One region of the Pseudomonas sp. DTU_2021_1001937_2_SI_NGA_ILE_001 genome, then DNA from elsewhere that is predicted to be linked to it. Evidence: riboswitches for the same ligand, from Rfam matches in the RefSeq annotation. Region 1 holds a riboswitch; the other holds the start of a gene.
The links. Region 1 has a riboswitch for manganese ahead of RRX38_RS20725 (TMEM165/GDT1 family protein). Riboswitches for the same ligand answer to the same signal wherever they lie in the genome.
Positions count from the first base shown of each region.

Region 2: it holds a riboswitch for manganese, as region 1 does, so the genes downstream of both, RRX38_RS05135 (hypothetical protein) here and RRX38_RS20725 (TMEM165/GDT1 family protein) in region 1, are expected to answer to the same signal.

Region 1 covers NZ_CP135971.1:4,746,315-4,757,879, reverse strand. Annotated here, with positions in the region: gene RRX38_RS20750 (DUF1302 domain-containing protein) at 1-1,426, opposite strand, end outside; gene RRX38_RS20745 (fatty acid--CoA ligase) at 1,772-3,454, opposite strand; gene RRX38_RS20740 (LysE family translocator) at 3,601-4,230, opposite strand; gene RRX38_RS20735 (2-hydroxyacid dehydrogenase) at 4,344-5,309, shown strand; gene RRX38_RS20730 (class I SAM-dependent methyltransferase) at 5,370-6,368, shown strand; yybP-ykoY riboswitch at 6,408-6,602, shown strand; gene RRX38_RS20725 (TMEM165/GDT1 family protein) at 6,618-7,202, shown strand; gene RRX38_RS20720 (M48 family metallopeptidase) at 7,245-8,063, opposite strand; partial or broken gene RRX38_RS25135 (HAMP domain-containing protein) at 8,224-9,567, shown strand; gene RRX38_RS25130 (methyl-accepting chemotaxis protein) at 9,583-10,425, shown strand; gene RRX38_RS20710 (SOS response-associated peptidase) at 11,193-11,565, opposite strand, start outside.
Region 2 covers NZ_CP135971.1:1,293,312-1,304,876, forward strand. Annotated here, with positions in the region: gene RRX38_RS05125 (nitronate monooxygenase) at 1-375, opposite strand, end outside; gene RRX38_RS05130 (glyoxalase superfamily protein) at 520-1,044, opposite strand; gene RRX38_RS05135 (hypothetical protein) at 1,239-2,105, opposite strand; yybP-ykoY riboswitch at 2,196-2,363, opposite strand; partial or broken gene RRX38_RS05140 (5-methyltetrahydropteroyltriglutamate--homocysteine S-methyltransferase) at 2,434-3,504, opposite strand; partial or broken gene RRX38_RS05145 (methylenetetrahydrofolate reductase C-terminal domain-containing protein) at 3,876-5,348, shown strand; gene dapA (4-hydroxy-tetrahydrodipicolinate synthase) at 5,341-6,207, opposite strand; gene RRX38_RS05155 (DUF262 domain-containing protein) at 6,592-8,604, shown strand; gene RRX38_RS05160 (LysR substrate-binding domain-containing protein) at 8,903-9,811, opposite strand; gene RRX38_RS05165 (RidA family protein) at 9,925-10,329, shown strand; gene RRX38_RS05170 (cytosine permease) at 10,393-11,565, opposite strand, start outside.

The sequences.
Region 1 (11,565 bases):
AGTGCGTGAAGGTGGTCTGCAGCTGGGTGATTTCCTTGCGCCGGTAGCCCTGCTGATCGGTATTGGGCAGGCCGGTGAGTACCGAGACGTTGGGGTTCAACGGCGACAGGCCGGAATACAGGATGTCAGTGGTGTTGATCTGCACCGGCGCGTTGGGCCGGTAGCTGATCTCGCCGCTCCACGCCGTGCCGGTGGGCAGCGTGGTGGAGAAACTCAGGCCGTAGAGGCGGATGTCTTCGGGGTACTCCACGTAGTAGCTGGAGTTGCCGGCCACCACGACAGGCAGCAGGGTCGGCGCCAACGCGGTGGCGGTGGCCGCCGGGATGCCGTTGCGCACCAGAGAACCGACCAGGCCTGCCGGGCTGAAGGCCGACGCCGGCGCGCCACGGCCGCTGAAGATCGGCGCACGGCTGTGGTAATTCATCATGTAGGCGCCGAACTCGGTGTTCAGCGGTGCGAAGTTGTAGCGCATGGCGAAGCCGAACTGGCCGCTGTCCCGCGCATCACGATCCGGGCCGCGACGCACGATGGCGCCTTCATCCGGCGAGCCGAACAGCACGCCCTGCTGCGCCAGGGAGTTGAACACCGCGCCACGGGCCGCTGCCGGCAGGCCGGCGCCGGCCAGGGCTGCGTTGAGGCCCTGCTGGTTGCGCAACACCGCCAGGTTGTTGTTGCAGCCATCGGCAATGACGTCTGGCTGGGAGAAGAAGGTGCCGCAGTTGTCCACCACTGTCTGGTCCCACTCCAGCTGGTAGAAACCTTCGACCGACAGGTCCTGGGTAATGCCCTGGGACAGGTAGAACATGTTGACCGGAATCAGCCCTTCCTTGACCTCGGAGCCTGGCCGGCGGAACGCGGAAACGTCGATGGGGTTGACGCTATTGATACCGCCACCGATGAAGGTGCTCTCGCCCCAGCTGATGACCTGCTTGCCGAAGCGCACGTTGCCCGGCTCGTCACCGATCGAGTAGCGGTGGTAGATGAAGGCATCGAGCAGCTGCGCACCGGACGATTTGGCGCCTTCCTTGCGGTTGGCGTCGCTGATGTCCTTGAACGGCCGTCCTTCGTCCTTGAGTTCGAAGTCGTACCAGTACTTGCCGCGCAGGAACACGCCGGTATCGCCGTACTTGAGTTCCAGGTCGTGGATGCCCTTGAAGACCTTGGAAAAGGTCTCGCCACGCTTGAAGTTCAGGTGGCTGTCGTCTGAGGTCTGCGACAGGCCACGGCCGCCGTTGTTGGCACCGATCAGGTTCTTGTTGGGACTGGCAGTGGACCAGCTGGCGCCGATCGACAGCGACGAGTCGAAGCTGCCTTCCACCTCACCGATGTTGAAACTGACACCGAAGGCGGGGCCGGCGAGAGACGATGCGAGACTGACCGCCAGGGGCAACCGGGCCCGGCGCCAGAAAGGAATTGCTGTAGTCATTTAAGCTACTCCATGTGCTTTTATTTTTATGGCAGACGGGACGCTCGAATACGACTCGATCGATCAAGTGAAACCGAGTGGCGACGCTTGGAAGATGCGACGTGTGCTCCAACACGACGCAGCGCACGGTGCCAGGTCCCTGTGCCGACTATAGCCAGCAGTCTGTATCGCTCCTTTTAAAATTGTAAGCATGCGTTACAACGTCAGACGTTCTGGCCAGCCCACTGCTGCCCGACCGCGTGACAGGCACGGGGGGAGGATGGCTGGTTTTGACGAATTGGCAAGCCTCGGGGCCGGCCGGTACACAGAGCAATCCGCCATGCCCGGGGGCATGGCGGCGAGACCTCACAGATGGGACAACAACGCGCTGTTACTGCTTTGCCACTCGGCGATGTCCAGGCGCATGCGCTTTTTGTCCAGCTTGCCGACACTGGTCTTGGGTATTTCGCTGACCACGGCGATCTGCTGCGGGATCGCCCACTTGTTGATGTGCCCCTGCTCGACGAATGGCGTGAGGTGCACCTTGAGCGCCGCCGCATCGAGCCGCTGCCCTTCATGTGGCACGATCAGCGCGAAAGGCCGCTCGCCCCATTGCGGGTCGGGGATGCCGACCACCGCCACCTCGCGCACTGCCGGGTGCCGGCTGCACAGGTCTTCCAGGGCCAGGGACGACAACCACTCGCCGCCGGTCTTGATCACATCCTTGATACGGTCACGGATGTCGATGAAGCCCAGGCCGTCGAGGGTCGCCACATCACCGGTATGCAGCCAGCCACCGGCCCACAGTTCTCGGCCCTTTTCCGGCTCACGGAAATAGCTTTCGGTCAGCCACGGCGCGCGCAACACCAGCTCTCCCTGGGTCTGGCCATCGGCCGGCAGGAAGTTGCCTTGCGTATCGACGATGGCTGCCTCCACCAGCATGCCGGGCACGCCGGCCTTGATCCGGTAGCGAATGCGTTCGTCGTCGCTGCTGCTCAGCAGTTCCTCGCACATGTGCGCCACGGAGATCAGCGGCCCGGTTTCCGACATGCCGTAGGCGGCAGTGAGGTGGATGCCCTTGGCCTTGGCCGCCAGGTACAGGCTGCGGTTCAGCGAGCTGCCGCCAATGATGATCTTCCAGCCGCCGAAGTCCTTGTCCTTGGCCGACTTGGCGTTGAGCAGCATCTGCAGGATGGTGGGTACGCAGTGCGAGAAGGTGACCTTTTCCCGTTCCCACAGCTGTACCAGCATTTCCGGGTCGTAACGACCCGGGTAGACCTGCTTGATGCCCAGCATGGTTGCCGCATACGGCATGCCCCAGGCATGCACGTGGAACATCGGGGTGATCGGCATGTAGACATCATCGGCACCCAGCAGCCGCTCGCTTTCGACGCTGCCCATGATGGTCGCCACGCCCAGGGTGTGCAGCACCAGCTGCCGGTGGGTGAAGTACACGCCCTTGGGATTGCCGGTGGTGCCGGTGGTGTAGAAGGTGGTGGCGACCGAGTGCTCGTCGAAGTCCGGAAAGTCGTACTCGGGACTGGCCGCCGCCAGCAGCGCCTCGTATTCACCGAGCAGGCCGGGCAGCTCTGCGGGCTGTTCGGGGGTGTCGGTGAGCAGCAGGGTCTTCTGTACCGTGGTCAGGTGCCCGGCGATGCCGTTGTACAGCGCCGCGAACTCGCCGTTGACCAGCACGAAGCGGTCTTCGGCGTGGTTCATGGTGTAGACGATCTGCTCCGGGGACAGGCGCACGTTGATGGTGTGCACCACGGCGCCGATCATGGGGATGGCGAACATGCATTCCAGGTAGCGATGGCTGTCCCAGTCCATGACCGCCACGGTGTCGCCGGCCTTGACTCCCGCCTCGCTCAGGACGTTGGCCAGCCGTCGCACCCGTTCATTGAGGGTGGGGTAGGTATAGCGGACTGCGTCGCGGTAAACGATCTCGCGGGTTCTTTCATAGCGGCTGCCGGAAACCAGCAGGCTTTTGATCAACAGTGGATACCGGTAGGCGCCTTCGGCCGGCGCCAGAACGCGAGTCTGCAACATAAGAGTCCCTTTCCAGAGTTCACAGGCGAAGCTCAACTATGGACGCAGCAGGGCGCTCTCGCCAGTGGCATCGGGCAAAGCACGGGCAGGCAGGCAGACGGCGGAAAAAAACCGGCGCAGCCATTGCCCGGCGCGCCGCATTGGCTTCAGTTGGCCTGGGTGAACGCCAGTTTCACGCCCAGGGCAACCAGTACGCCACCCATCGCGCGATCGAACCAGTGGCCCATACGTGCGAAGCCGGCACGTACCCGCGCCTGGCTGAACAAGCGCGCCACCAGGCAGAACCACAGCGCCGTGGCGGCGGCGAGGTACAGGCCATAGCCGGCTTGCACCATCAGCGGGGTATGCGGGTCGATGACCACGGTGAACAGCGACAGGAAAAACAGCGTGGCCTTGGGGTTCAGGCCGTTGGTCACGAAGCCGCTGACGTACGCACCACGCGCCGAGCGCTCGACACTCGCGGCCTCGGGCTCCTGGGCGCGCGCCTCGGCCGGCCGGGCACGCAGGGCCTTGATGCCGATGTACAGCAGATAGGCGGCGGCCGCCCATTTCAGCGCATTGAACAATACGATGGACTGGGAAACGATGATGCCGATGCCCAGCAGCGAGTAACCGACGTGCAGGAAGATCGCCGAACCGACTCCGAGCGCGGCCCAGGTCCCGGCCTTGCGGCCATGCGCCACGCTTTCACGCACCACCACGGCGAAGTCCGGCCCCGGACTGGCCACGGCGAGCAGGTGAATCAAGGCGACAGTGAGAAACTCGGCCCAGTACATGGTGCGCTCCAGCGAGGCAGATCGACAAAAACCGCCTCGGCGACGGGCGGTATGTGGTAGAAAAACGACACATCACCTTACAACTTCATCGATCAACAAAAAAGGTACAGCTGATGAAACACGCCGGCAGCGCCGTTTTTCTGGACTACTCCTCCCTCGACCTGGGCGACCTCGACCTCGGCGTCCTGCGTGACAGCTTCACCGAGCTGACCTTGCACGCCAGCACCTCGACCGAGCAAGTGGTCGAGCACCTGCAGGGCGCGCAGGTGGCGATCACCAACAAAGTGGTGATCGATGCCCAGACCTTCGCCGCCTGCCCGCAGCTCAAGCTGGTGCTGGTCACCGCCACAGGCACCAACAATGTCGACCTGGTCTCGGCCCGCGAACACGGGGTAACGGTGTGCAACTGCCAGGGCTACGGCACCCCCTCGGTTGCCCAGCACACCCTGACCCTGCTGCTGGCCCTGGCCACTCGCCTGCCGGATTACCAGCAGGCCGTCCGGCAAGGTCGCTGGCAGCAGTCGACACAGTTCTGCCTGCTGGACTTCCCGATCGTCGAGCTGGAAGGCAAGACGCTAGGCCTGCTCGGCCATGGCGAGCTGGGCGGTGCCGTGGCGCGGCTGGCCGAAGCCTTCGGCATGCGCGTGCTGCTCGGCCAGGTGCCAGGCCGTCCGGCACGGGCCGACCGCCTGCCCCTGGAAGAACTGCTGCCACAGGTCGATGCCCTGACCCTGCACTGCCCGCTCAACGAGCAGACCCGCCACATGCTCGGTGCTCGCGAGCTGGCGCTGCTCAAGCCGCATGCGCTGGTCGTCAACACCGCACGTGGCGGGCTGATCGACGAACAGGCCCTCGCCGATGCGCTGCGCAACGGCCATTTGGGCGGTGCGGCCACCGACGTGCTGAGCGTCGAGCCACCGGTGAACGGCAACCCGTTGCTGGCTGCCGACATCCCACGGCTGATCGTCACTCCGCACAGCGCCTGGGGCGCCCGAGAAGCGCGGCAGCGCATCGTCGCGCAGACCGCCGAGAATGCCCGGCAGTTCTTCGCAGGCTCGCCGCTGCGCGTCGTGGCGTGAAGCCTGTAGCTCGCCCTGACGCCCCTGCTAAACTGCGCCCTTTTTTCCAGGAGTCAGGACATGGACCCGCGCAGTGAAGTGATTCTCCGCCAGGCCGAGCGGTTTCAAGGCAAGGTACTGCTGGCTGGGTTGCCGGCCGACGACCTGATGGGCCAGCTGCCCGACGCCTGCGGCTGGTCCTGGCATGCCGGTGACCATGCCGCGCTTGAAGCTCGCTTCGCCGGACGGACGCATTTCGGTGTCGAGCCGCCTGCTGGCGATTTCGATGCCGCGGTCTTGTTCCTGCCCAAGGCGCGCGACCTTGCCGACTACCTGCTCAATGCCCTGGCGGCACGCTTGCAGGGTCGCGAACTCTTCCTGGTCGGCGAAAAACGCGGCGGGATCGAAGCCGCTTCCAAGCAATTGCATCCGTTCGGCAAGCCTCGCAAGCTCGACAGCGCGCGGCACTGCCAGCTCTGGCTGGTCGGTGTGGAGCAGGCTCCGCAAGCACGACCGCTGCAAAGCCTGGCACGCACTTACGAAGTGCCCCTGGCCGACGGCCCGCTGCAAGTGGTCAGCCTGCCCGGCGTGTTCAGCCATGGACGGCTTGACCGCGGCACTGCACTGCTGCTCGAAAATCTGGACGGCCTGCCCGCTGGCGCCCTGCTGGACTTCGGCTGCGGCGCGGGCGTGCTGGGAGCCGCCATCAAGCGTCGCAGCCCGCAGAGCGAGGTGGTGATGCTCGACGTCGACGCCTTCGCCACTGCCAGCAGCACGCTGACCCTCGCCGCCAACGGCTTGCAGGCCCAGGTCATCACCGGTGACGGCATCGACGCCGCCCCCGCCGGGCTGCAGGTCATCCTGAGTAACCCACCGTTCCATACCGGGGTTCACACCAACTATCAGGCATCGGAAAACCTGCTGAAAAAAGCCAGCGAACATCTGAAAAAAGGCGGCGAACTTCGCCTTGTGGCGAATAGTTTCCTGCGTTACCAGCCGCTCATCGAGGCGCATGTGGGCGCTTGCCAGACCCTGGCGGAAGGTAACGGCTTCAGGATCTACAGTGCCGTGCGCGGATGAAATAAACGCTTGCCCAAAGCGAAACGGCTAGGCAGAATCCGCTCCGTCCTAGGGGAGTAGTCTCCCACGAGCGCTCAGCTCGTCCGGCATGCATCAACATACTTGGTCCGCAGACCATGGTGCGTGCGACCCAGAATCCGCCTCAGACGGATCAGCGGTTTGACAAGACCTATGACACGCACATCCTTACCCAGGGCGGGGAGGTTGTACGTGTCATTAGCCGTGTCGACCCGCCCTCTGGAACCCCTGATGCTGGAATCCCTGCTCGTCCCTACCGCCATCGTGGCGCTCGCTGAAATCGGCGACAAAACCCAATTGCTCGCACTGATCCTGGCGGCCCGCTTCCGCAAGCCCTGGCCGATCATTGCCGGCATCGTCGCTGCGACCCTGGCCAACCACGCTGCCGCCGGCGCCGTCGGGGCCTGGTTCAGCCAGTTCTTCTCGGATGCCGTGCTGCACTGGATCCTCGCCGCCAGCTTCACCGCCACGGCGCTCTGGACCCTCGTGCCGGACAAAATGGATGACGACGAGGCCAGCACCAAGCGCCAGTTCGGCCCGTTCATGACCACCCTGATCGCCTTCTTCATCGCCGAAATCGGGGACAAGACCCAGGTCGCCACGGTGATGCTCGCCGCCCAGTACAGCTACCTGTGGCTGGTCATCCTCGGCACCACCCTCGGCATGCTGATCGCCAACGTGCCGGTGGTGCTGGCTGGCAACTTCGCTGCCGAGAAACTGCCACTGACATTGATTCGCCGCCTGGCAGCCACGGCCTTCTTCGTCATGGCCCTGGTGGCGGTGTACAAGGCCATGCAGGTCAGCGGCTGGCTGTAACGGCCGGAAAAGGCGTGGCCGGCGCCACGCCTTGGTCGTGGATCAGGACTTTTTGGCTTTTTCGTACAGCGGCATGACTTTCGGAATCGCCGCCTGCAAGGAGGCGATACGGCTGTCCGAAGCCGGGTGAGTGCTCATGAACTCGGGAGGCGAACCCTCGCTCTGCGCGCTCATCTTCTTCCACAGCGTGATCGCTGCATTGGGGTTGTAACCGGCACGCGCGGCCAGCTCCAGCCCCAGCAGGTCGGCTTCGTTCTCGTTGCTGCGGCTGTTGGGCAGGGTCATGCTGTAGTTGACCACGGTATCGGCCAGCGCCAGGCTGTCCTGCCCCAGGCCGAACAGCGCACCAGCGCCCTGTTTGGCCATCGCCACGCCGTAGGCCTTGGACATCGCCTCACGACCGTGCTCGCGCAGGGCGTGGGCGATTTCATGCCCCATCACGGCGGCGATTTCATCGTCGGTCAGTTTCAGGGTATCGATCAGCCCGGTATAGAAGATGATCTTGCCGCCTGGTCCGCAGTTGGCGTTGAGCTCGTCGCTCTTGATCAGGTTGACTTCCCACTGCCACTGCGCCGAATCCGGGCGCAGCTTCGGTGCCTGACCGATCAGCCGGTCGGCGATGGCATGCACTCGCTTGGCATCGTTGCTGGTGGTGTCCAGCACACCCTTGCTCGACGCCTCGCCCACTGTCTCCTGGTAGGACTGCGCGTACATCTTGTTCACCTCATCGGTAGACAACATGCTGAACATGTACTGTTTGCGCTCTACACCGACCGAATCGCCGCTGGTGGTATTCACCGCCTGGCAACCGGCAAGCAGCAGGGCGGCGCCCAAGGCACACATGGCAAAAGTCTGACGCATTACTGGGTTCTCCTTACTCACGTGGCGCTCATCCTAGGCCGCGATACGCTGGCGCGCCAGATACCGGCCAATTGCCGTATTTGTCTCTTCTCCCCGCCCACTGGTTCCCTGCCCGCCAAACTGTCAGATCAACTCGGTAAAAGGTGCATGAATAGGCCTAATGATTTCCGCCCACTGGGCGATAGCGCTTAAGGCACAGCGTCCTTTTTTCCAGGGAGCGGGTATGAAATTCAAGTCGATCCAGTTCTCCATCGCCTTTCTCGCCGGCGCCGTCGTGCTGGGTGTGGCCGTAGCGTTCATCAGTTACGCGCTGTATTCCGGAGCACGGACGCAGGCACTGGTCGAGCAGCGCACCCGAGAGCAGTCGGAGCTGGCGGTCAGGCAACGCCTCGAGGCCCTGGCCCACAGCCAGGCCCAGGCTATACGCCGCGAACTGGAGACACCGCTGCAGATCGCCGCCAACCTGGCACAGGTTAACGCCCTGGCCGGAACCCCTGACAAACAGGGCCGTGCGCAACTGGAGATGAGCCGCGAAGCCCTCATCACCCTGACCCGCGATGCCCTTGAGAAGAATCCACGGCTGATCGACAGCTACATCAGTTGGGAACGCAATGGCCTGCTGCACAACGACGCGGCCTATACCGACCGTGAATACCCTGGCATTGACACCGACGGACGCTTCATTCCGTTGTGGTACCGCAACGACGATGGCAGCGTCGAGCTGAACAAGGTCACCGATCTGGACAACAGTGCCCTGCTGCCTACCGGTGTGCGCGCCAATGAGTTCTATATGTGCGCCAAGGAAACCGGCAAGGGCTGCGTGGTCGACCCAGCGCCCTACCCCATCGGCAACCGCACCGTGATGCTGGCCTCGTTCATTGCGCCGATCATGGTCAACGGCCAGTTCCAGGGTATCGCCGGTGCCGACCTTTCAGTGGATTTCATCCAGGACATGCTGGAGAAGGCCGATCAGGGTCTTTACAACGGTGCCGGTGAAATCGCCCTGATCGCCAGCAATGGCGGCCTGGTGGCCTATACCAAGGACAAGAGCAAGCTCGGCCAGAAGGCCAGCAGCCTGTTCGACGCCAACGAGATCGCCAACCTCGCCAAGCTGTCCAACGACCAGGTCAGCTACGACCTGGACGAAGAGCACGGCCACATCGAGGTGTACATGCCTTTCACCCTGGGCAGCACCAGCGCTCGCTGGACCTTGATGATGCAACTGCCACTCAGCGCGGTGATGGCCGACCAGGAGAAACTGCAGAACGACCTGCAGGCTCAGCGCCGCAGCGACATCCTCGGCATGAGCCTGGTCGGGCTGCTGATCGCGGCCATCGGCCTGCTGGTGATCTGGCTGGCCGCCCGGGGCATTGCCCGACCACTCAAGCAGATGGTCGCCATGCTCGATGACATCGCCCAGGGCGAAGGTGACCTGACACGCCGCCTGCACAGCGACCGCGCCGATGAACTGGGCCGCATTGCCAGCGGCTTCAACACCTTCCTCGGCAAGCTGCAGACCATGATCAGCCAGGTGGTCAGCTCGGTGCAGAAAGTCAGCGACTCCTCGGAGCACACAGCCGATATCGCCATTCGCACCAATCAGGGCGTACAGCGACAACTGGCGGAAATCGACCAGGTCGCCACCGCCGTGCAGGAAATGACCGCGACGGCCCAGGATGTCGCACTCAATGCCACCAAGGCCGCGCAAGCTGCCAACAACGCCGACAGCGCGGCCAGCGAAGGCATGGGCATCGTGCAGAACACCTCCAGCGCCATCGGCAGCCTGGCCAGGGAGATTGGCCGGGCGGTGGAGGTGGTGCAGAACCTCTCGCGCGACAGCGAGAGCATCGATGCGATCCTCACCACCATCCGCAGCATCGCCGAACAGACCAACCTGCTGGCCCTCAACGCCGCCATCGAAGCCGCACGCGCCGGCGAACAGGGCCGTGGTTTCGCGGTGGTCGCCGACGAGGTGCGCAACCTGGCGCAGAAGACCCAGCAGGCGACCCAGGAAATCCAGACCATGATCCAGCAACTGCAATCCGGCACCCGGCAGGTGGTGCAGGTCATGCAGGACAGCCAGGCACGCACCGACGAAAGCGTCGATCACGCCGCACAGGCGGCAGAAGCGCTGAACAGCATCACCCAGGCGGTATCGGTGATCAACGAAATGAACACCCAGATCGCCAGCGCTGCCGAGGAGCAGAGTGCGGTGGCCGAAGACATCAACCGCAACGTCATCAGCATTGGCCAGGTCGCCGGACAGGTGGCCAGTGGTGCCGACGAGGCCAGCCAGGCCAGCGCCGAGCTGACCCGCCTGGCCGAGCAGCAGAGGCGGTTGATCAACCAGTTCAAGGTCTAGGCCCAATGGGTCAGTTAGGCTGAGTAGGAGCGGCTTCAGCCGCGAAGCGACCGCCTGTTCACAGCAGATGCAGTAATTTTCCTGGCTATTTCGCGGCTAAAGCCGCTCCCACCGGGCCACATGCCGCTTAAGCGAACAGTATTGGGGATAGGCCCAATACGTGGCAGTTAGACCGGGTAGGAGCGGCTTCAGCCGCTAAGCGACCGCCTGTTCACAGCAGATGCAGTGATTTTCCTGGCCATTTCGCGGCTAAAGCCGCTCCCACCGGGCCACATGCCGCTTAAGCGAACAGTATTGGGTCTAGGCCCAATACGGGGCAGTTAGGCCGGGCAGGAGCGGCTTCAGCCGCTAAGCGACCGCATGTTCACAGCAGATGCAGTGATTTTCCTGGCTATTTCGCGGCTAAAGCCGCTCCCACCGGGCCACATGCCGCTTAAGCGAACAGTATTGGGGCTAGGCCCAATACGGGGCAGTTAGACCGGGTAGGAGCGGCTTCAGCCGCTAAGCGACCGCATGTTCACAGCAGATGCAGTGATTTTCCTGGCGCTTTCGCGGCTAAAGCCGCTCCCACCGGGCCACATGCCGCTTAAGCGAGCAGTATTGGGGCTAGGCCAATACGAGGCAGTTAGACCGGGTAGGAGCGGCTTCAGCCGCGAAGCGACCGCCTGTTCACAACAGATGCATGGGGGGTTTACTGACCTGTTCGCGAGCAAGCTCCAACAAAAGCCGAAGAGTTCTTAATTGACCTGTATTGGCTTTAGCCGCGACTAGGCCGGCGTCAGGCACGCCGGGCCATCGAGGGTCGGGTCGTTGATGAGGTTGGCCAGGGGGCGCTCACGCAGTTGCATCTGCCGTGAGGCCAGCAGTCCCTGCAGGACATGCTCGGGCGTCTGAGGGTCAAGCCACAGGCGCTGACCTTCCTCATCGAGGATCAGCGGACGGCGCTGGGTCAGCACCGCCTGGGTGACCACCGCCACGCTCAGCCAGTTCTGTTCCTGCACCGGGTAGCTTTCCCAGAGGCCGGCGAAGAACAGCGAAGAGCCTTCGCCAGGGGTCAGCCAGAAAGGTTGCTTGCGGGCATTGCCGCGCCACTCGTAGAAGCCATTGGCAGGCAACAGGCAGCGCCGCTGACGAAACGCG
Region 2 (11,565 bases), 2.1 Mb from region 1:
GTCGAGCAGCAGGGCGAACTGCTCTTCGTCCTCGGCGAAGCTGTGGTAGATCTGCGCCAGGGTCGCTGGAGGCTCGGCACCGAACGCGGCGAACAGCGGACGCAGATGCTCCAGCCAGGTCTGTTCACGTTGGGCATCGCGCTGCGCTGGGGCATGGCAGAAGACATTGACGTTGAAGGGCCGATCGGTAAGCGCGCGGGTCTGTTCGATCATCTGCCGGGCCTGCGCCACGCTGCTGGCGCCGATACCCAGCGAACCCAGGCCGCCAGCGTTGCACACCGCCGCCGCCAGTTCCGGGGTGGCGACCCCGGCCATGGGCGCCTGGATGATCGGGTTGATGCCCAGGCGGGCCAGGAAGGCGTTGGATGAGCTCATGTACGACTCCATTGCGGGTTTACTTTCCGACGAAAAATGTAAACGCATCGTTCTTGAATGGCCAATCAGCGTAGCCCTTGCCAGCCTCTGCCTGGCTGAAGCCGCGCCCACCGGGAGCCGCTTCAGCCACGAACGGCACATCGCTCAGTCCTCGCAGAACCTCAGGCGGTTGCCGAACGGATCGTGGACTTCCAGGAGCCGACCCCAGGGCTGTTCGACGATCTGCGGGCGCCCGTAGCCATACTGTTTACCGCGCAGTTCATCGCGCAGTGCCTCGACGCCTTGCAAAGGAATGAACAAGGTCGCACCGGGGCTGGCATCGCCGTGGTGTTCCGACAAATGCAGGTGCAGGCCATCGCGAACGATGCCCAGGTACAGGGGCAGACCGGGCTCGAAGCGGTGCTCGAATTCGATGCCGAAACCCAGGAAGTCGAGATAGAACTCCCTGGCCTTGGCCTCATCGAAACTGCGCAGGATCGGAATGCAGCGCTGGAAACTCACCGCGGGCCGTGGCCGCTCGCTCGGCAAACGGGCGGCGGCGACATTCCAGTCCTTGTAGCCCAGTTGCCGGGCCACCAGTTCCAGCGCGGCAGAGTGAGACAGCTCGGCACCTGGCAGTTGCGTGCGCAGGGCCTTGGCCATGTGCTTGGCCTGTTCGAGGGTGATCATTAAAGCTCTCCGGTCGAGGCGATGCGGTGCTCGCGTTACCAGACCCCAACATTAGAAAGCCATGAATGAAGAAGGGGCGAAACCGATGCTTTCACCTTCCCGGGACCCGGGGCGAGCGGCAGGCAGCATCCGGCCTGCCGCCGATCCTACACCCCCACGAGCGGCGCTGAAAGCCTTCGCGAGTTGCCGCTCTGTCAGCGCTCTTGCGGTTTCAGCTCCAGCACCCGGTCGCGACCGCCTTCCGCCACCAGGTAGGTACCATCTTCTTTGGCAATGATCGCCTGCGGCGCCTTGAGCATCGACAACACGGTGCGCTGTCGGCCTTGGGTATCGACCAGCAGCAGCCGGGCGCGGTGCGTGGAGTCTTCCGTCACCCAAAGGCCGCGCCCGTCGCACATCACGAAGGTCGGCTGGTTGAGGCCGACCAGCACCGCCGGGTCGCTGCCGTCGGCGGTCAGTTCGCGGACCACCCCCATGCCCTTTTCGGTGTAGAGCAAACGCCCGTCTGTGCAGCGGGTGATCGACTCGGGCTCGTGCAAGCCGGTGCGCACCACGTCCAGAGCGCCGTCGCGCCAGCGATAGCGCAGGATGCGCCCCTGCGCCTTGTGGTCCTCGACGGCATACAGCTCGTCGCCGTCATCCCACAGGCCCTGAACATTCGCGCCCTGGAACAGCGTGCTGACTTGGCCATCCTTGAGAAAGCCGACCTTCGCACCCGCCACTTCCTGGCTGAACACCCAGCCGCCACGGGTAGCGACGATACCGTCGGGCTTGGACAGGCCTTCGACCACCGAGGTGCGAGTGCCATCGGCCTGGATGCGCAGGATGCTGCCCTGCCCGTCACGCAGTTCCCGGCTGACCAGCAAGGCGCCGTTCTCGGCAGGCGCCATGGACGCCGCCTTGGCCACGTCGTCATGCACCACCCGGTAATGCCAGCCGCTTGCCGCCTGGACCGGGTAGTAGGCTTGCCAGGTGAAGAACCCCAGCACCATCAGCAACAGAAGGACTACGAGGCCGCAGGCAATGCGCAAGCCGGGGGTCGGCAGCCAGGGTCGGCTCATGGCTGACCCTCCTGCCGCAAGCGGGCGCTGACGACGGTGATGAGACGTGTCTGAAAGGAAAGAGCTGAAAGGATTAAGTTCACGATGCATGCCTGACCGGGCGCTGACACAACGACAAAGTCCCATGCCCGGCCCAGAATGCGACTCTATCATCGGTCTCGCCAACCCGAAGGTGTCCGCGCCACGGCCGACTGGCCAGGCATGTTGACGCGAACGCTCCGGCATTGGCACCGGAGCAGGCTACTCCCCAACAAGTGGCGCCAGTCTAGCCACGCCCATGTGAAAAAAATATCAACGGGTCAGTCGCACGGCAGGGCGTGGCTTATGCGGCACGCAGGGTGCCGTGTGGCTCTGGCTGCCGCAGGGCCGAAGCCAGCAACGCCACCTCTTGGCACTTACGCAGCGCAACGACATGCACGCCATCGGGCACGGCGTCCTGCTGGTCAGGATGCTTCTGCTCGGGCTGCAGTGCACAGGATGGCGCCACCCAGAGCCGTTCGCCCAGGCGCTCCCGGGCCTGGCGCAGCAGCGCGTGGGCCTTGCCCAGGTCGTCGTGGCCGGCGTTGCGGCCATCGACCACGCCAAGGGACAGAATCTTGTAGGCCGGCAGACGGTCAACCACGATAGGGAGCTGTTCGGGAGCGCACACCAGGTCCACATGCAGGCCGTCCACCGGTAACCCGGCGGCCAGGCCCAGGTTGCTCGCCAGGGCGCCGAAACACGTGGCCACCAGCTTCTTCAGCGGCTCGCGTTGCAGCAGGTTGTAGACCCGTTCGTAGGCATTCTTCCAGTCCTGCGGCAGCTCCAGGCCAAGGATCGGTTCGTCGATCTGCACCCACTCCACCCCTTGGGCTGCCAGGCGCTGGAAGATCTGCCCGTATAGCGGCAGCAGCCGGTCGACCAGTTCCAGCTTGTCGAACTCGGCACCTTGGCCCTTGCCCAGCCACAGATAGGTCAAGGGGCCGATCACCACCGGCTTGACCGCATGACCCAGGGCATGAGCCTCGTCGACCTCCTCGAACAACGACTCCCAGTTCAGGGTGAAGACCTGCCCGGCAGTCAATTCGGGGACCGTGTAACGCGCAGGGCCGTCGAACCACTGCGCCTGCGGATGAGCCGCAGCGCCGTCAGCCAGGCCTGGCAAGGTGTGCCGCCCCGGGGGAATCACGCCGAAGGCCTGCGAGTGGTTCAGCACCGTGTCGCCCCAGGCGAAGTCACCCACCGGCAGCAGCTCGATGCCAGCGTCCTTCTGCAGTTGCCAATGCGCGGCACGCAGGTTGCGGCCCACCGCGTGCAGACCGGCTTCGTCGAGTTCACCAGAGCGGAACGCGGCCTTGGCCTTGTGCAGTTCAGAATCGCGCCCGATGGACGGAAATCCCAGATTATGTGCCAAGGCCATGTCGTGTGCTCCGCTGCAAAGATTCGATGGCGGCATTCTGGTCAGGCTCGAACCCTGAGGCAAACTCATAAATTTGAAGATGGTCCTCAGTTTTATTCATGTTGAATGCCGCCGAGTGAACTTCCAGGCGGGCAAACCCAATACTGTTCGCTTAAGCGGCATGTGGCCCGGCGGGAGCGGCTTTAGTCGCGAGAGCGCCGGGAAATTCAGTGCATCTGTTGTGAACAGGCGGTCGCTTCGCGGCTGAAGCCGCTACCCGGTCTAACTGACCTGTCTTGCGGGCAAACCTCGTCCCGCAACGTCGTTTCTGGACAAGGTACTGGCCCGACATTGCGGGACAATCAGCTATCCCAGCCTCAGGCAGCGACACTATGCTCACCCTCAGACAAGCCCTGCACAACGCGCCTTTCGTGTGTCTGGTGGAGTTCGTGCCCAAGCCCACGGACAAGAGCTTCGCGACGTTCGAAACGCAGATGCAGCGCACCCAGGTGTGTGGCTGGCCCCTGCTGGGTACCATCGCTGACCGAGTCGGCAGCCGCTTCGACCTGACGCCGCTGGATGCTTACCAACGACTGCGCCAGCCGGTGCCGGCACTGGTGCATTTTTCCGGCAAGGATCGCGAACGCAGCGACCTGCTCGCGCAGCTCGAGCGCATGCAACGCCTGGGCCTCGAGCAGTTGTTCATCGTCACCGGCGACCGCCTGCCCGGCCATGAACCCGGCCAGCAGCCGGTGCGTTACCTGGAGTCGGTCGCCGCCCTGCAGATCGCCCGTCAGGCGCGCCCGAACTGGCTGCTGGGCGCCGCGCTCAATCCCTTCAAGTACCGCGAAGAAGAACGCGGCGCACAGTATTTCAAGGCCGAAAAAAAGCTGGCCGCCGGTGCGGACTTTCTCAGCCTGCAACTGGGCTACGACCCCGAGTGCCATGTGCAGGCACTGCAATGGATGCGCCGCCAGCCCTCGCCCCGTCCGATGCTGGCCTGTGTCATGGCGCTCACCGCCGGGCGGGCGAAGATGCTCGAACACGTGGCCGGCACCGTGGTCAGCCCGTCGATGCTGGCTGCCGTCAGCGCCGAGGCCGAGGTGTCCAAGGCGTTCGCCCAGCAACGCAGCCTCGAGCGCCTGGGCCTGCAGATAGTCGGTCTGCAATTGATGGGCTATGCCGGCGTGGAACTCTCTGGCATTCACGACGCCGACCAACTGCAAGCGCTGGAGCAGGCCATCGAACACTGGCAGGCGCGCATCGCCACGCTGGATCAGTGGTTCCCGGCCTGGCAGGCCAGCTGGCAGCTGCCGGGCCACCCCGCCGTGACCTTCGCACCGGCACAGCCTGCCGGGCAAACCGACCTTTCGCCGGCCAGGGCCAGCCTCAAGGAGCGGCTGCGCTACCACCTGCTGCGGGGTCTGCACCATCAACTGTTCAGCCGTACCACCCTGCTCAGTCGCACCTTCGGCTGGGCGGTGCGTCGCCCCATGTGGGCGACCCCAGGGGGCGCAAGGGCTCTGGAAAAGCTCGAACGCAGCCTCAAGCGGCCGCTGCTGGGCTGTGACACCTGCGGCCGATGCCGCCTGGAAGACACCCTCTACGTCTGCCCGGAAAGCTGCCCCAAAGGCCTGGCCAACGGCCCTTGCGGTGGCACCCGGTTGAACCGCTGCGAGTTCGGTGACCGCGAGTGCATCCACAGCATCAAGTACCGCATCGCCGTGTCCGCGCGCCAGACCGACGTACTGACCCAGCGGCTGATCCCCTGCGTTGAGGCCCCCAGCCGCCATCGCAGCTCCTGGCCGGGCTGGTTCGCGCCCCCTTCCCAGGCAGGCGCCGATCCAGTAACGGCGTTCAACCCTCCCCCAGCACGGCCAACACCTCGCGCAAACGAGCCACAGCCGCTGCCGAACAGGCCTGCATCGGCGCCCGCAGCCCGGGCGCCAACCACCCCTGCAGCGCCAGCGCAGCCTTGACCGGTGCCGGATTCGGCTCGATGAAAGCCGCCTGCAGCCACGGCAGCAGGCGGTAGAAGGTCTGCCGCGCCAGCGCCAGCTCGCCGTCCTCGACCTGCCGCTGCAGCCTCACGTAGAGGTCGGCGCGCACATGTGCTGACACCGAGATCGCGCCGGCGCCACCCAGGCACAGGTTGTTGAAGATCTGCAGGTCTTCGCCGGTCAGAATCTCGGCATGGCCGTCGTAGATAAGTGCGGTGGTGGTTTCCAGGTCGCCGCCGCAGTCCTTCACCGCCGCGATGCGCGGGTGACGCACGATATGCCGCAGCGTCTCGCGCTCGAAGCGCACACCGGTGCGGTAAGGGATGTCATAGAGCACCAGCGGCACGCTGGCGGCATCGGCAACCGTCTGGAAAAAAGCCTCCAGGCCGGCCTGGGACGGACGGATGTAATACGGCGCCGGCACCAGCAGCCCGGCCAGCGGGCGGGTCTGCACCTGCTGCTGGAAAGCCAGCAGTTCGCGCAGGTTGTTGCCGGCCAGGCCCATGATCACCTGCTGGCCCGGCACCCGTTGCAACACCGCATCGAGCACCGCCAATTGCTCGGCATGGCTGAGCGCCGCCGCCTCGCCGGAAGTGCCACACACCACCAGACCCCGTACGCCGTCGTCCAGCAGTTTGCCGGCGAGGTCCTGCAACGCGGGAAAATCGATTTCACCGTCACGAAACGGTGTGACCAGGGCTACCCAGATACCACGAAATGACATGCATGTTCTCCTTGAACTGACCGTTGGGTCTCGTCAGGGAGGGAGGCGGGAGCGAGTGCTGGGAGGGGGTTACCTGGCGCCATCGTGTCCTGTCAGCCCATCTGACGGGACAGCGCGCCCCGGTCAAATGAGCGACTGTTTCTTGGATTTCTTGGCAACGGACAGGCATGCGCCAGCCTGCAGGCGGGAGCCTGGCAGCAGGGGCGTATGGTCAAGGCTCGAAAGCATTGGGAGTCCGTTGCGATGAAGGTGCCCGGCGATCATGGGGGCCACGCCCGTCGATTGTCAACTGGCATTCTGCCCACGCGCACGATGGCTTTAAGCCATTAATCTGCTTAAGCTCCACCTTCGCCACGCCAATCAACGGAAGGAAAAGGATCAGTAATGGCTTCCAGTGACATGAATCTACGCTCGTTAGGCGAGCTACTCGGTGAGTTCAGCTTTGAAATTCCCGACTACCAACGCGGTTACTCCTGGACGCAACCCCAATGGCAGGCCCTGTGGCGTGATGTACGCCACCTTGAACAGAACAACCTGCATCAGCATTTCACCGGCATGATGCTGGTGCGACGGCTCGAGCATTCAGCCAAGGCGCCGACGCTCGAACTGATCGACGGCCAACAGCGCCTGGTCACCAGCATGGTGTTCGCCAATGCCCTGCGTGCCCGGCTCGAACAGAAGGCCCAGCCCTATGCGATCAACTTCAATGACAATCCGGAGTTTCAGGACTACTTCAGCTTCTATGCCCTGAACCGGTTGTCGGTCGAGGCCCGGCTCGCCCGCGACGCTTCGAGTTACGCACTGAACCTTAAAGCCGCCGCGCACTGGTTCACCGAGCAGGCGGATCAACTGACCCCGAAGCAAGCCGATGCGATGCTCACCGCGTTGCTGGACAAGTGCTGCCTGTTCATGCTCGAAGTATCCAGCCGTTTCGATCTGCATGTTGCCTTCGAGACCCTGAACAACCGGGGTCGGCCGCTTTCGAAGATGGAACTGCTGAAAAATCGCCTGATCTACCTCACCACTGTTCTGCCCCCCCAGGAACAGGCGGCGACGTCGCTACGCGAGCAGATCCACAGCGCCTGGAAAGGCATTTATCGCGCCTTGGGGCGTAGTGCAAAAACCCAGAACCACGACGATGAATTCCTGCAAGCCCACACCACGGCCTATTTCGGTCGCTCGCGTGAGGCCGATTGGCTGGACAAGGTGCTGTTCGAGACACAGTTCTGCATCGACAACGCCGAGCTCTCGTTCGCCGCGATCAACGAGTACATCCAAAGCCTGGAAACCGCCGCAGTATGGTGGTCACACGTGCATGCGCCAGAGCAATTGCCCAAGGCGCTTCAGAAGCACCTGGACCGGCTGACCCATTGCGGATTCGGCTATTTCAAACCGCTGATCCTCGCCGCGTGCCTGCGCATCGCCAATGACCTGCCCGGGGCGACGGTTCGTCCCGCCGAGTTCGCCAAGGCGCTATCGCCTCTGGAGACCTTGTTCGAGCAAATCGAACGTTTCGTCGTCATTGTGTTTCGCTTGCTGGGCAACCGTGGTACGTACGGCAAAGCGGACGTGGACTGGGCGGCCTACGAGTTGTCGAAGGCCGGCCGCAGCGGCTTTCTCAGCGATCACTACGGCATGACCGCGACTGACGCCGCGGGCGTTATCCGCTTCGCCGCCGATTGGCTGAAGGCGTATATCTGCAATATGGACCCCGCCTCGGATGAGTATCTGGATGAGCGCTTCGATTGGGAGGGCGCGTTTTCTCAGTCAGCCTTGCAAAGCAGCATCGATAAACGCTTCCAGAAAGGCGACGGCTATTACAACTGGGATTTCACCCGCCTGGCGCTGTTCGAATACGAATCGCATTTCCAGCTGGAGGGCAACCACCCACCCAAGGTGGCATGGAGCACGTTCAGCTTCGATGAAACAGTCGAGCACATCTTCCCGCAGAATCCCTCGGGCCTGGGCCTGGCCTATTGGAACGAGCAGATTCCCATCGACGGCCGCTCCAACCGTGGTGGCAAACTGAGCAAGGCTTTGCAGAACTCCCTCGGTAACCTCCTGCTGTTATCGCGCAGCAGCAATGCAGCGGCATCCAACGAAGCCTACTGGCTCAAGTCCGGTCGTGAAGAAAGTGGCAAGCGGGTGCGCTTCCGTAACGCCAGTTATTCCGCCACCGAAGTGGCGCAGCAGTATCAGCAATGGAATACCCAGAGCATTGCGGTGCGCGGGATCAGCTTGTTGAAGTTCATCGAACAACGCTGGAGCATCTGCCTGAGCGAGACCCCAGAAGACCTGCAAAGCTACCTGCCTCTGTGCTTCGGCCCGCAGACGGAAGCGGTCAAGGACGGCAAGACCGGCAAGCTGTCATCGCGCAGCCTCAAAGCCAAACCCTGAACCGGCCGTTGCCACCTGCCAGCAGCGCTGCGTCGGCCACCGCCGCAGCCAATCAGCTGGCGAAAGGGTCAGGAAATTCAGCGTATCTGCCGTTAACATGAGGTCGCTTCGCGGCGGACGCCGCTGCGGTCCAACCGAGCGGCATGGCGTTCAAGGGCAATACTGTTCGATCAAGCGGCATGTGTCCCGGTGGGAGCGGCTTTAGCCGCGAAAGCGCCAGGAAACTCACTGTATCTGTCGTGAACAGGTGGTCGCTTCGCGGCTGAAGCCTACCCGGTCTGACTGACCCGTATGGCGTTCAAGGGGGTATCCACTCCCCCACCACCTCCGCCACCCAGTCGATGAACACCCGCAGCTTGGCGCTGACATGCCGACTTGGCGGCCAGGCGATATGCATCGGCATGGGCGCCAGGTGCCAGTCCGGGAACAGCACCTGCAGCTCATCGCGCTGCACGGCCGGCTCGGCCATGTAATCGGGCAGCCAGAGCACGCCCAGGCCCGCCAGGCCGGCGGCCAGGTAGGCATTGCCGTCGTCGACCAGCAAGGCGTGCTGCACATTCACGGTGAGATTTTCAGCCTCGCGCTGCATGGCATAGGGCAATGGCTTGCCGGTGCGCGCCCATCGGAAGCCCACAGCACGGTGGTGCGGGTTTTCCAGGTCGCGGGGATGGACAGGCGTGCCAGCACGTTGCAGGTAGGCCGGTGCCGCATAGACCCCCAGTTGCAGATCGCGCAGGCGCCGGGCCTTGAGTGACTGGTCGCTGAGTTCGCCGCCCCGTACCACGCAGTCGATGTTTTCATCGATGAGATCGACCTTGCGGTCGCTGACGCCCATCTCCAGCTGGATGTCGGGGTAACGCGCATAAAAGTCCGGCAGCGCCGGAATCAGCAGCAGGCGCGCCAGCGGGCTGGGCACATCGACACGCAGGCGCCCACGTGGCAAGGCCGTAGCGGCAGACAGCCCGGTCTCGGCGTCGTCGAGGTCGGCGAGCAGGCGCACGACCCGTTCGTAATAGGCCGCGCCATCGGCCGTGACATTGACCTTGCGCGTGGTGCGGTTGAGCAGCCGCACACGCAGGCGCGCCTCCAGTTGCTGAACCAGCTGGGTCACGCTGGTCTTGCTCAGGTGCAGGGTGGCGGCAGCCTTGGTGAAGCTGCCGGTTTCCACCACGCGAGCGAAGGCGCGCATGGCATCGAAGCGGTCCATGGAATCTCCTGATTGTTTGGCAGATGCAAACAGTGATGGGCGCGATGGCGAGTTTATCCCTCCGACGCGGCTGCCTAAAGTGCCAGGCATTCCCAGCCACTGGAGCCACTACCATGACCACCCGTGATGTGATCTTCCCCGCCGGCCGCCAGGCCCTCTATGAGCGCAATCGCTACTCCCCGGCGATCCGCAGCAATGGCTTTCTGTTCGTGTCCGGGCAGGTCGGCAGCCGCGAGGACGGCTCGCCCGAAACCGACCTGCAGGACCAGGTGCGCCGCGCCTTCAGCAACCTTGATGCGATTCTCAGCGCAGCAGGCGGCAGCTTCGCCGACGTGGTCGATGTGACGATATTCATGGTCGACCCGCAGCAGACCTTCGAGGCCATCTGGCAAGTGGTGCCGGAGTTCTGGGGCGAGGCGCCCTACCCCACGTTGACCGCCGTGGGCGTGACCTGGCTGTACGGCTTCGATTTCGAAATCAAGGTGATTGCCAGGGCACCAGAGACTGAAGAGGGCTGAGCGCCAGGCAACTGTGCAAACGCCCCGACGGGTGTGTCGGGGCGTTTTTCGTCGTGGCGAATGTCAGTCGTTGTAGCGCAGCTGCGCCGCACGACGCGCTTCACTGCGGCTGCGGGTCGCCAGGCAGTAGTACAGCGGTGCGGTCACCAGCAGGCCCACCAGCCACGACAGGTCGGCGCCTTCGATGTAGTGGGCATAAGGGCCGACGTACAGCGAGGTATTGGCGAACGGCAGTTGCACCAGGATGCCGATGGCATAGGCAACGATGGCGTGATGGTTGAAGCGCCCGTAGATGCCGCCGTCGTTGCGGAAGATCGACTCGATCTCGTAGACCCCGCGCTTGATCAGGTAGAAGTCGATGAGGTTGATCGCCGCCCAGGGCACCAGCACGATCAGCAGCGCCAGGATCAGGCCGATGAACTGGCCGATGAAGTCCTTCGACGCACTGATCGCCACCAGGCAGCAGCCGACCAGCACCAGGGTCGACAGCAGCACGCGCAGGCGTACGCTGGGCGTCCACTGGCCGGCGAAGGTCTGAATCGAGGTGACGATGGACAGCACCGCGCCATACAGATTGAGCGCGTTGTGGCTGATGATGTTGAGCAGGAACAGCACCATCAGGATCGGGCCCAGCCAGCCGGTGGATTGCTTGACAGCCGCCATGGCCTCGGTGCCCTCCGGGGTGGCCAGCGCAGCGACCATGCCGAAGCTGAACGAGGCGATGGTGCCCAGGCTGGCGCCCAGGTAGGTGGCCCAGAACGGCTTGCCGATACCGATTTCCCTGGGCAGGTAGCGCGAGTAGTCCGAGGTGTAGGGCGAGAAACTGATCTGCCAGATGATCCCCAACGACAGCGTGGCGATCCAGCCCGCCGCATCGAAGCCGCCACGGATGAAGAAGTCATTCGGCAGTTCGCCGAGGAAGATCATGCTGAAGCCGGCCAGCAGTGCCGCGCCCATCACCCAGGTGCCAATGCGGTTGAGGGTATGGATGAAGCGGTAGCCGATCACCCCGATGGCCGTGGCGCTGAGGGCACCGATGAGAATCCCGGCAGGCATCGGCACCGACGGCGCCAGCCCCTGGATCGACTTGCCCGACAGCACGATGTTGGAAATGAAGAAACCGACGTAGATCAGCGCGGTGATGAACACGATCAGCAAGGCGCCGTAGCGGCCGAACTGACCACGACTCTGCACCATCTGCGGGATGCCCAGCTGCGGGCCTTGGGCCGAGGCCAG